One region of the Nocardioides sp. J9 genome, then DNA from elsewhere that is predicted to be linked to it. Evidence: predicted binding sites of a transcription regulator. Region 1 holds the regulator's gene; the other holds the start of a gene.
What was found. Region 1 encodes HrcA, which represses chaperone genes, less so after heat shock. Its sites were predicted from a motif close to TTGGCACTCGNNNNNNNCGAGTGCCAA; they were not measured.

Region 1 (4,860 bases):
GAGCCTGCGCGACACGGTGCACCTGCACCTGCCCGCCGACGCACTCACGCTGCCCGTGTGGGCCGCGCCGGTGCGCGAGCGCGAGCTGCGGTCGAGCCAGACGATCGGGGAGGCGCGCACCGTGGACCGGGAGCGGTTCGCGGCCGCGGTGCGCGAGGTGCTGGCCGACGGCCCGCTCCCCCAGCGCACGATGGCCGCCCGCCTCGCAGAGCACTTCCCGGACTACACCGCCGGCCAGCTCGGCCAGGTCGCGCGGGTGGCCGAGGTGCTGGTCCAGCTGCCGCCACGCGGGTGCTGGAAGCCCACCTCGTCGACCGCGGTCGCCTACGACTTCGCCGAGCGCTGGCTCGGCGCCGCGCTGGCCGAGCCCGACGTGCCCGCCCTGGTCCGCCGCTACCTGCGCGCCTTCGGGCCCGCCACCGCTGCCGACGTGACGACGTGGTCCGGGATCACCCGCCTCGCGCCGGTGCTCAAGGGGATGGACGACCTCGTCCGCCACGAGGACGAGGACGGCAAGGTGCTCTTCGACGTCGACGGCGCCCCGATCGCCGACGAGGACGTGCCCGCCCCGGTGCGCCTGCTCGGCACCTACGACAACCTCTGGCTCTCCCACGCCGGCCGCGACCGGGTCACCGAGCGCGAGCGTCGCAACGCGTGGATGGGCGTCACCGGCGCGCAGGCCAGCGCGCTCTTCGTCGACGGCTGGCTCGAGGGCCTGTGGCGGGTCGAGGACGACCGGGTCGTCGTCGACCTGCTCCGCCCGCTCACCCGCGCCGAGCAGGCCGGGCTGGACGAGGAGGTCGCGCTGGTGGAGGCGCTGCTCGCCCGCTGATCAGGCGCCCCAGCGCCCCGTCCGCGACAGCAGGGCGGCGACGGCCGCCACCCCGGCGGTGGAGGTGCGCAGCACCTCGGTGCCGAGCCTGACGGCGACCCCGCCGGCCTCGACGAGGCGGGTGACCTCCTCGTCGGTGAGCCCGCCCTCGGGGCCGACGACGACCACGACGTCACCGTCGGCGGGCAGGGCCAGGGCAGCCAGCGGCTCGGTGGCGTCCTCGTGCAGCACCACCGCCACGTCTGCCGAGCCGACCAGCTCCACCACGTCGTCGGTGGAGGCGAGCGGGACGACCTCGGGGTGCCAGGCGCGGCGGGCCTGCTTGGCGGCCTCCCGGGCGGTGGCCTGCCACTTCGCGAGCGACTTCGCGGCGCGCTCGCCCTTCCAGACCGCGACGCTGCGGCCGGCGGCCCACGGCACGACCCGGGCGACGCCCACCTCGGTCAGCACCTCCACGGCCAGCTCGCCGCGGTCGCCCTTGGGCAGTGCCTGCACGACGGTCACCCGCGGGCGCGGCTCGGGCAGGTCGGCGACCTCCCGGGCGACCACGGTGAACGACTTCTTGGTGGTCTCGCTGACCTCACCGGTCACCAGCCGGCCGACGCCGTCGGTGAGCAGCAAGGCCTCCCCCACCCGCAGCCGTCGTACGACGACCGCGTGGTGCGCCTCGTCGCCGTCGACCGTCACGGTGTCACCGGGCGCGACGCCGTCGAGCGTCGGCACGAGGTGCTGCGGGAGGGTCACAGCGGCAGGTCAGTGTGCGGTGAACGCGTCGCGGAGCCGGCCGAAGACCGACTTGTGGGGCGGGCGCACGTCGCCGGACGGCTGCTCCTCGCCACGGATGGCGGCGAGCTCGCGCAGCAGCTCCTCCTGGCGCGGGTCCAGGCGGGTCGGCGTCTCGACGGCGATGGCGACGACCAGGTCGCCGCGCCCGCCGCGCAGGCCGGGCACGCCCATGCCGCGCAGCACCACCTCGTGGCCGGACTGCGTGCCGGCCGGGATGGGCAGCTCGAAGGAGGTCTCGAGCCCGCTCTCCTCGACGTCGGGGAGGTCGGCCTCGAGCGTGGGCAGGGTGATCGTCGTCCCGAGGGCGGCGGCGGTCATCGGCACCGAGACCGTGCAGTGCAGGTCGTTGCCGTGACGCGAGAACACCGGGTGCTGCGCGACCTGGATCTCGACGTAGAGGTCACCGGCGGGGCCGCCGCCGGGGCCGACCTCGCCCTGCTCGCTGAGCTGGACGCGGGTGCCGGTGTCGACGCCGGCAGGGATCTTGACCGTGAGGGTGCGGCGCGAGCGGACGCGGCCGTCGCCGGCGCACTCGCGGCAGGGCTCGGGGATGACCGACCCGAAGCCGCGGCACGCGGCGCAGGGGCGCAGGGTGCGGATCTCGCCGAGGAAGGAGCGCTGCACGTGGGCGACCTCGCCCGCGCCGCGGCAGGTCTCGCACGGCACCGGGTGGGTGCCGGGCGCGGTGCCCTCGCCCCCACAGGTGGAGCAGTGCACGGCGGTGTCGACCTTGAGCTCGCGGGCCACGCCGAAGGCGGCCTCGGCGAGGTCGACCTCGATGCGGATCAGCGCGTCCTGGCCCCGGCGCGTGCGCGGCCGCGGGCCACGGCCGCCGCCGGCACCGCCGGGCGAGCCGCCGAAGAAGGCGTCCATGATGTCGGTGAACGAGAAGCCGGCGCCCTGGCCCCCGAAGCCGCCGCCGAACGGGTCGCCGCCGCGGTCGTAGGCAGCCCGCTTCTGCGGGTCGGAGAGGACCTCGTAGGCGGCGGTGACCTGCTTGAACCGCTCCTGGCTCTCGGCGTCGGGGTTGACGTCGGGGTGCAGCTGGCGGGCCAGCTTGCGGTAGGCCTTCTTGATGGTGTCGGCGTCCGCGTCGCGGGCGACACCGAGCAGCTCGTAGGGGTCCTGGCTCACTTCATCTCCATCACGTGGCTGAGCGGGGCTCAGCTCTCGTCGAGGATGCGCGACACGTAGCGCGCCACCGCGCGCACCGCCGCCATCGTTCCTGGGTAGTCCATGCGGGTGGGGCCGACGATGCCGAGCGACGCGAGCGCGTCGTCGGGGCCGTAGCCGGTCGCCACGACGGACGTCGTCGCCAGCTCCTGGTAGGGGCCCTCGGCGCCGATCCGGACGGTGACGGCGCCACCGCTCGTCGCCTCGCCGAGCAGCTTGAGGAGCACGACCTGCTCCTCGAGCGCCTCGAGCAGCGGCTTGATCGAGGTGTCGAAGCTGTCGCCGAAGCGGGCGAGGTTCGCCGTACCGCCCACGACGATGCGCTCGTCGGAGCGGTGGTCGCTCATCGCCTCGACCAGCGACTCCACGACCGTGCGGGTGGTGGCGTCGAACTCCGGGTCGCCACCCTCCTCCGGCGGGCGGGTGAGCGCGCCGAGCGCCGCGGCGGCGTCGCCGATGACCTGGCCGGTCGCCGCGCGGTTGATCCGCGAGCGCAGGGTGACCAGCTCGTCCTCGCTCAGCTCGGAGGCCAGCTCGACGTGGCGCTGCTCCACGCGCCCGGTGCTGAGGATCAGCACGAGCAGCAGACGGGTCGGGGTCAGCGCGACGATCTCGACGTGGCGCACCGTCGAGCGCGACAGGGTGGGGTACTGCACGACCGCCACCTGGCGGGTGAGCTGGGCCAGGAGCCGCACCGAGCGGTGGACGACGTCGTCGAGGTCGACGGCCCCGTCGAGGAAGCTGGCGATGGCGCGCCGCTCGGCGGACGTCATCGGCTTGACGGTCGAGAGCCGGTCGACGAAGAGCCGGTAGCCCTTGTCGGTCGGCACCCGGCCCGCACTGGTGTGCGGCTGGGTGAGGTAGCCCTCGTCCTCCAGCGCCGCCATGTCGTTGCGGATCGTCGCCGGCGAGACCTTCAGGTGGTGCCGCTCGACCAGCGCCTTCGAGCCGACCGGCTCCTCGGTGGCGACGTAGTCCTCGACGATGGCCCGCAGCACGGCGAGCCTGCGCTCCTCCTGCATGCCGACCTCCTGACGAAACCTCGTGGACTGCTGAGCTGATCCTGTCGCACTGGCGGTCTTGGCACTCCGCCAGCAGGAGTGCCAATCCTACCCGCGCCCCCGCGGTTCCCGGGACCGGCGACACGGCCCTTCCCCTCGAACGACACGACCAGGTAGGTTAGGCTCACCTAATGAAGCGACGACAGGAGGAAGCGGCCATGTCCSKSSGSMCSGKCCTCRMCKSCSCCSSCGMCGMCGCCCWSSSGCWCGCCGCSRCSGMCSGCMGCAGCGCACTGCTCACCCTGCACAGCGGCCTCGGCTCACCCTCCTCCCCCGACCGCGACGCCGTGCTCACCCTGTCGGGCCGCCTCGTGGCCGACGGGCCCGAGGAGTGCGCGTGCTGCGGCGAGCTGCGCGCCCGCGTGGCGCTCGACCTCGACTTCGCGGTCCTCGACCGCCGGGACGGACCGGCCGCAGGCCGGCTCCGGGTCCCGCTGGCCGCGTTCACCTCCCCCGACCACGACCTCAACCGCGGCTTCCTCCAGCGGGCCGTGGAGCACGCCAACGAGTGCCACCAGGACGAGCTGCGCCGCGCGCTGGCCACCCGCGCCGGCACCCGGCTCGGCGACCTGCTCGGCGTCCAGCTGTGCGGCCTGCGCCCCGACGGCGTCGTGCTGCGGTGGGTCGACACCACCGGCGCCCACCAGCACGAGCTGCGCTTCCCCCGCGCCGCACGCAGCGCTGCCGACCTCGGCGAGCTGCTCCGGTCCGAGCTCCACGAAGGGCTGTGCTGAACCTCCTAGGCTGGCCGCTGTGGGTTTCGAGGAGATAGCCGACCGGGTCTGGGTGCTGCGCCACCCGTGGTACGACCTCAACGTCACCGCGATCGGCGGCGAGCGCGGCATGGTCGTCGTCGACACCCACGCGTCGGCGGTCGCCGCGCGCGAGGTGGTCGACGCACTGGCGCGGCTCGGACCCGCGCGGCCGGTCGCGGTGGTCAACACCCACGAGCACTTCGACCACACCTTCGGCAACGCCACCTTCCTCGAGGAGTACGGCGAGCTGCCG
Region 2 (4,860 bases), on a different contig from region 1:
GCGGCGGGCAGCTCGTCGGCGAAGGTGCGCTGGAGCAGCTCGCGCCACACGACGTTGAAGTACGCCGCAGCCCCGCTGTCCGCGCTCTGCCGGTAGTTCCACGTGCGCAGCAGCCGCTGGCCGTCGGAGTAGTAGCCGGCCGGCAGGTCGATCTTGAGCAGGTACGGCGTCAGCGCCTGCCCGATCGCGCTCCAGTCGTCGAGCTGGATGGCTGCCATCTCGTCGACGCTGAGCTCGTCGTCGGCGGCGAGCAGCTCGTTGATCCGCGTCGAGCGGTAGCCCTGGTCCCAGTCGTCGGTGAGCCGCAGCGGGTAGCGGCGCGGGTCGATCACGGCCTGGTTGGCGGTCGCGATGATCCCGGAGTCCGGGTCGAGCACGTTCGGCATGGCGTCGTAGGGCACGTAGCGGCCCGTCCAGGCGGTGCTGCGGACCCAGCCGGCGGCGGGCGCACGGCCGACGTGGCCGGCCCGGCGCACCGGCACGCGCCCGGTGGCCTGGTAGCCGATGTGGCCGCGGGTGTCGGCGTACACGACGTTCTGCCCGGGGACGGCGAAGTCGGCGAGCGCGGCGCGGAAGGAGTCCCAGTCGGTCGCGAGGTCGAGGGCGAGCAGCGCGTCCGCGGTCGGGTGCGGCTCCAGCGCGGTCCAGGCCAGCGAGACGCCGACGTCCCAGCCGGCTTCCTCGGCGTCCAGGGCGGCCCCGGCGACGTCGTCGACCTGCTCGACGAGTCCGTCGTCGGCGACCTCGAGGGCGTCGAGCTCCTCGTCGACGTCGACGAGGTCGGTCAGCAGCGGTCCGTGGTCGGTGGAGCGGACGGTGACCTCGACGTCCTCGCCGTCGCGCACCTCGATGACCTCCTCACGGGTGGTCATCGGCAGCGCGCGGCCGCCGGACTGCCAGAGGTCGCCGGCGACCCGCTCGACGTACAGGTCGGTGACGTCGGGGCCGAGGTTCGTGAAACCCCAGGCGATGTCGCGGTTGTGGCCGATGACCACCCCGGGAACGCCGGAGAAGCTGAACCCCGAGACGTCCATCGGGCAGTCACTGGTGATGCGGCGGCAGTGCAGCCCGACCTGCGCCCACACGCCGGGCAGCGAGATGCCCAGGTGCGGGTCGTTGGCGAGGATCGGGGACCCCGTGCTGGTGTGCTCACCGTCGACGACCCACGCGTTGCTGCCGAGGCCGTCGCCCTTGCCGAGCAGGGCCGGCACGCCGGCGAGCACGTCGCGGATCCCGGCGAGCGCCGCGACGGTACGACGACCGCCCGGTGCCGGACGCTGCAGGAGCTCGGTGCCGGCGCTGGCGACGTCCTGGTCGAAGACGTCGCCGAGCAGCCCGCCCTGCTGGACGATCGGCGGGTGCCGGTCGAAGGGGTAGGCCGGGTAGAGCTCGTCGACGGCCTCGGGGCCGACCGCGGCCGAGGCCAGCGCGCGGCCGATCTCCTCCTCGAGGTTGCCGCGCAGGTCCCACGCCATCGCCTTGAGCCAGGCGATGGAGTCGACGGCGCTCCACTTCTCCGGGGTGTAGTCGAGGCCGGTCAGCCCGAGCAGGGTGTACTCCAGCGCCATCTCCGACGGCGAGCGGTCGGAGATGTAGGCGTTGACGCCCTCCGCGTAGGCGTCGAGCGCGCTGCGGGTGGCCGGGCGGAGCATGGTCAGCTCCTGCTCGGCGACCTGGCGCCAGCCGAGGGTGCGCACGACGAGGTCGCTCTCGAGGCCGTCCTCGCCGAAGAGCTCGGACAATCGCCCGGCGGTGGCGTGGCGGCGCACGTCCATCTCGAAGAACCGGTCCTGGGCGTGCACGAACCCCTGCGCCAGCATCAGGTCGTGCAGGGTGTCGGCGTAGATCTGCGGGATGCCGGCGTCGTCGCGCAGCACCCGCACCTCGGACTCGAGGCCGGGGACCTCCAGCTCGCCACTGGTCTGCGGCCACGGCCGGCGGACCAGGACCACCGTGGTCACCAGGCCGGCGACCAGCGCGAGCACCAGCAGGATCGCGATGCCGGCCATCCAGCGCAGCGCACCGGACCAGCTGCGGAAGCCGCGGCGGGTGCCGTCCTGCGGGGTCGCGGCGGGTGAGTCGTCCGTGCTGCTGCTTCCGTCCACCATGGTGGGCGCCATTGTGCCTGCTGGCCATGGTGGGACCGTGAATGCCCGCCCCCGGCGGGGTGTGCCGTATTCTTGGCACTCGACAGTCGAGAGTGCCAACCCGCTTCACCACGGAGTCCGCCGATGCCCACCTATCAGTACCTCTGCACCGAGTGTGGCCACGCCTTCGAGCAGTTCCAGAGCTTCAGCGACGACGCCCTCACCGTCTGCCCCGAGTGCGAGGGCCGGCTGCGCAAGGTCTTCAACTCCGTCGGCGTCGTGTTCAAGGGCTCGGGCTTCTACAAGACCGACAGCCGCTCCTCGAGCTCCGCGACGTCGACCGCGTCCTCCTCCAGCAGCTCGGACTCCAGCAGCTCCGGCAGCAACTCCAGCAGCTCGGACTCCTCGAGCTCCTCGAGCTCGTCGAGCAGCTCCACCTCCGGCAGCTCGTCGAGCTCCGGCGCCGCCGCCGCACCTGCCTGATCCCGCTCGTCCCGGCGGCCTCCCGGACCGCCTGTGGATGAGCCGCACGAGCGGTCCCGGCGCGACCTAGCGTCGCGGCATGGACTCGCCGCGCCCTCCCCTGCTCCTCCCGCTGCGCCACCGGGTCGCCGACACCCTCGCCGCGGTACGACGACGGGTGCTGCGCCGACGCCGCCTGGTCGCGGTGGTGCTCGTCGCCGGGGCGGTCGCCGCGTCCCTGCACACCCTGGCCCCGCCACCACCGGCGAGCACCGGCGTGCGGGTCGCTGCCCGCGACCTGCCGGCGGGCCACGTGCTGGAGGAGGGCGACCTGGTCGACGCACGCGTGCCACCGGACGTCGTACCGGCGGGGGTGGTGGGTGACCCTGCGGGCCGGGTGCTCGCTGCCCCGTTGCGCGCCGGCGAGGTCGTCACCGACGTGCGGCTGGTCGGCGCGGACCTCGCCGCGGGCCAGCCCGTCGGCACGGTGGCCCTGCCCGTGCGGCTCTCCGACGCGGGGCAGGCCGCGCTGCTCACGGTGGGCGACCGGATCTCCCTGGTGGCGACCGACCCGCGGGCCGGCACGGCCGAGCCGGTGGCCGACGACGCGCAGGTGCTGGCGGTCCCGGACGCCGCGCACGCGGCGGACGGTGCCCTTCCGGGCCGGCTGGTGGTGCTCGCGCTGGACGCCTCCGACGTGTACCGGGTCACGTCCGCCGCGGTCGCGTCCTACGTGACTTACACGTGGCGACCTAGTTAGGTTTCAGTGCTAACGAGCACCTCCACCACCACAATTCTCGGGATTGAGGAGAAATCATGTCCGGGTTCAAGAAGTTCCTGCTCCAGGGCAACCTGGTCGACCTGGCCGTCGCCTTCATCATCGGCACGGCGTTCGCCGCGGTTGTCACGACCTTCAGCGAGACCCTCATGGGCTTCATCGGCAAGATCTTCAAGCAGCCGGACTTCGGTGCCGCGGAGATCCTCGACGTCAACGTCGGCAACTTCATCAACGCCCTGATCGCGTTCGTGATCATGGCCGCGATCGTCTACTTCCTGGTCGTCACGCCCTACACCAAGGCGAAGGCGCGCTTCTTCCCCGACCAGCCCGAGGCCGAGGCCCCCGACATCGTGCTCCTGACCCAGATCCGCGACACCCTGCAGGCCCAGCAGCAGAAGCCGCTGACCTGATCACCCGCCGGCCCGTGGGCCGGCCGCTGCCCACGGGCAGCACCAGCGACACCCAGGTGCCGCTCCGTCACTGACCGTGGTGGGGCGGCACCTGTTCCTTCAGCCACCGGTCGGTGGCGGACTCGCGACCCTTGGCGGGCGCGTCGTCCTTCTCGTCGGAGGTCACCGACGGCTCGACGTCACCGAAGATCGCGGCGAGGCGCTTGCGGCGCTTCCACTCCGGCTCGTCCTGTTTGTCGTCCGCCATGGCGCCCGCGTCCTCAGCAGAGTCCGGCGGCGGCGCGGGCCTCTTCGGAGAGGCCGGTCCGGCCGTTCGTCGTACCGTCGCCGGCGGTGTCGCCCGGCGTGCCGGTCGTGCCGCCGCTCGGGCTGCCGTCGTTGCTCGGCGACTGGCTGGTGCCGTCGGTGGCGCCGTCGGTGCCGCCCGAGGGACCACCGGTGCCCGCCGAGGCAGTGCCGTCGGGCTTGTCGCCCGCGCTGAGCGAGTCCTTGAGGAACTCCGCGGTCAGCGGGCGGTCCTTGCGGACCAGGCGCCACAGCTTGTCGACCTCGGAGGTCCACTCGATGCCGGCGCTGACCTTGTCGGAGTAGACCCACGGCGTGGTCACGAACTTGATGTTGCCGGCGCCGATGCCCTTGGCGGTGATGGCGATGTCGGCCATCTCGGCGATGCCGTTGAAGTCGGTCTGCAGCGACGACGTCGCCGCGCTCATGAACCGGACGAGGCGGTCCGGGCGGGCGAGCATGCCGGCGGTGAGCGCCTTGTTGATCATCGACCCGATGAACGCCTGCTGGCGGCGGGTGCGGTTGGGGTCGGTGCCGTCACCGATCCGGTAGCGGGCGCGCACGTAGGTGAGCGCCTCGTTGCCCTTGATCTCGCGGGTGCCGGCCTCGAGGTGCACGTCGTGGGCCGGGTCGTCGATGTCCTGCGGGATGCAGACCTCGACGCCGTCCAGGGCGTTGACCATGTCCTTGAACTGGTTGAAGTCGACGACGACGTAGTTGTCGATGCGGACCCCGGTGAGCTGCTCGACCTGCTGCTGGGTGCAGGCGGGCCCGCCGGCCGCGAACGCCTCGTTCCACTTCACGTAGCCGCTGGTACCCGGGATCTCGGTGCCGTCGT

Region 2: the regulator HrcA is predicted to act here: its motif matches at 2,181-2,207, upstream of L615_RS09400 (FmdB family zinc ribbon protein).

What each region holds. Positions count from the first base shown of each region.
Region 1 covers NZ_VLJQ01000138.1:2,347-7,206, reverse strand. The annotation lists gene L615_RS22635 (winged helix DNA-binding domain-containing protein) at 1-832, shown strand, start outside; gene L615_RS22630 (16S rRNA (uracil(1498)-N(3))-methyltransferase) at 833-1,576, opposite strand; gene dnaJ (molecular chaperone DnaJ) at 1,586-2,752, opposite strand; gene hrcA (heat-inducible transcriptional repressor HrcA) at 2,782-3,813, opposite strand; gene L615_RS22615 (hypothetical protein) at 4,140-4,586, shown strand; gene L615_RS22610 (MBL fold metallo-hydrolase) at 4,606-4,860, shown strand, end outside.
Region 2 covers NZ_VLJQ01000066.1:12,765-17,624, reverse strand. The annotation lists gene L615_RS09405 (penicillin acylase family protein) at 1-2,108, opposite strand, end outside; gene L615_RS09400 (FmdB family zinc ribbon protein) at 2,232-2,570, shown strand; gene L615_RS09395 (SAF domain-containing protein) at 2,650-3,309, shown strand; gene L615_RS09390 (MscL family protein) at 3,366-3,737, shown strand; gene L615_RS09385 (hypothetical protein) at 3,805-3,984, opposite strand; gene L615_RS09380 (LCP family protein) at 3,998-4,860, opposite strand, start outside.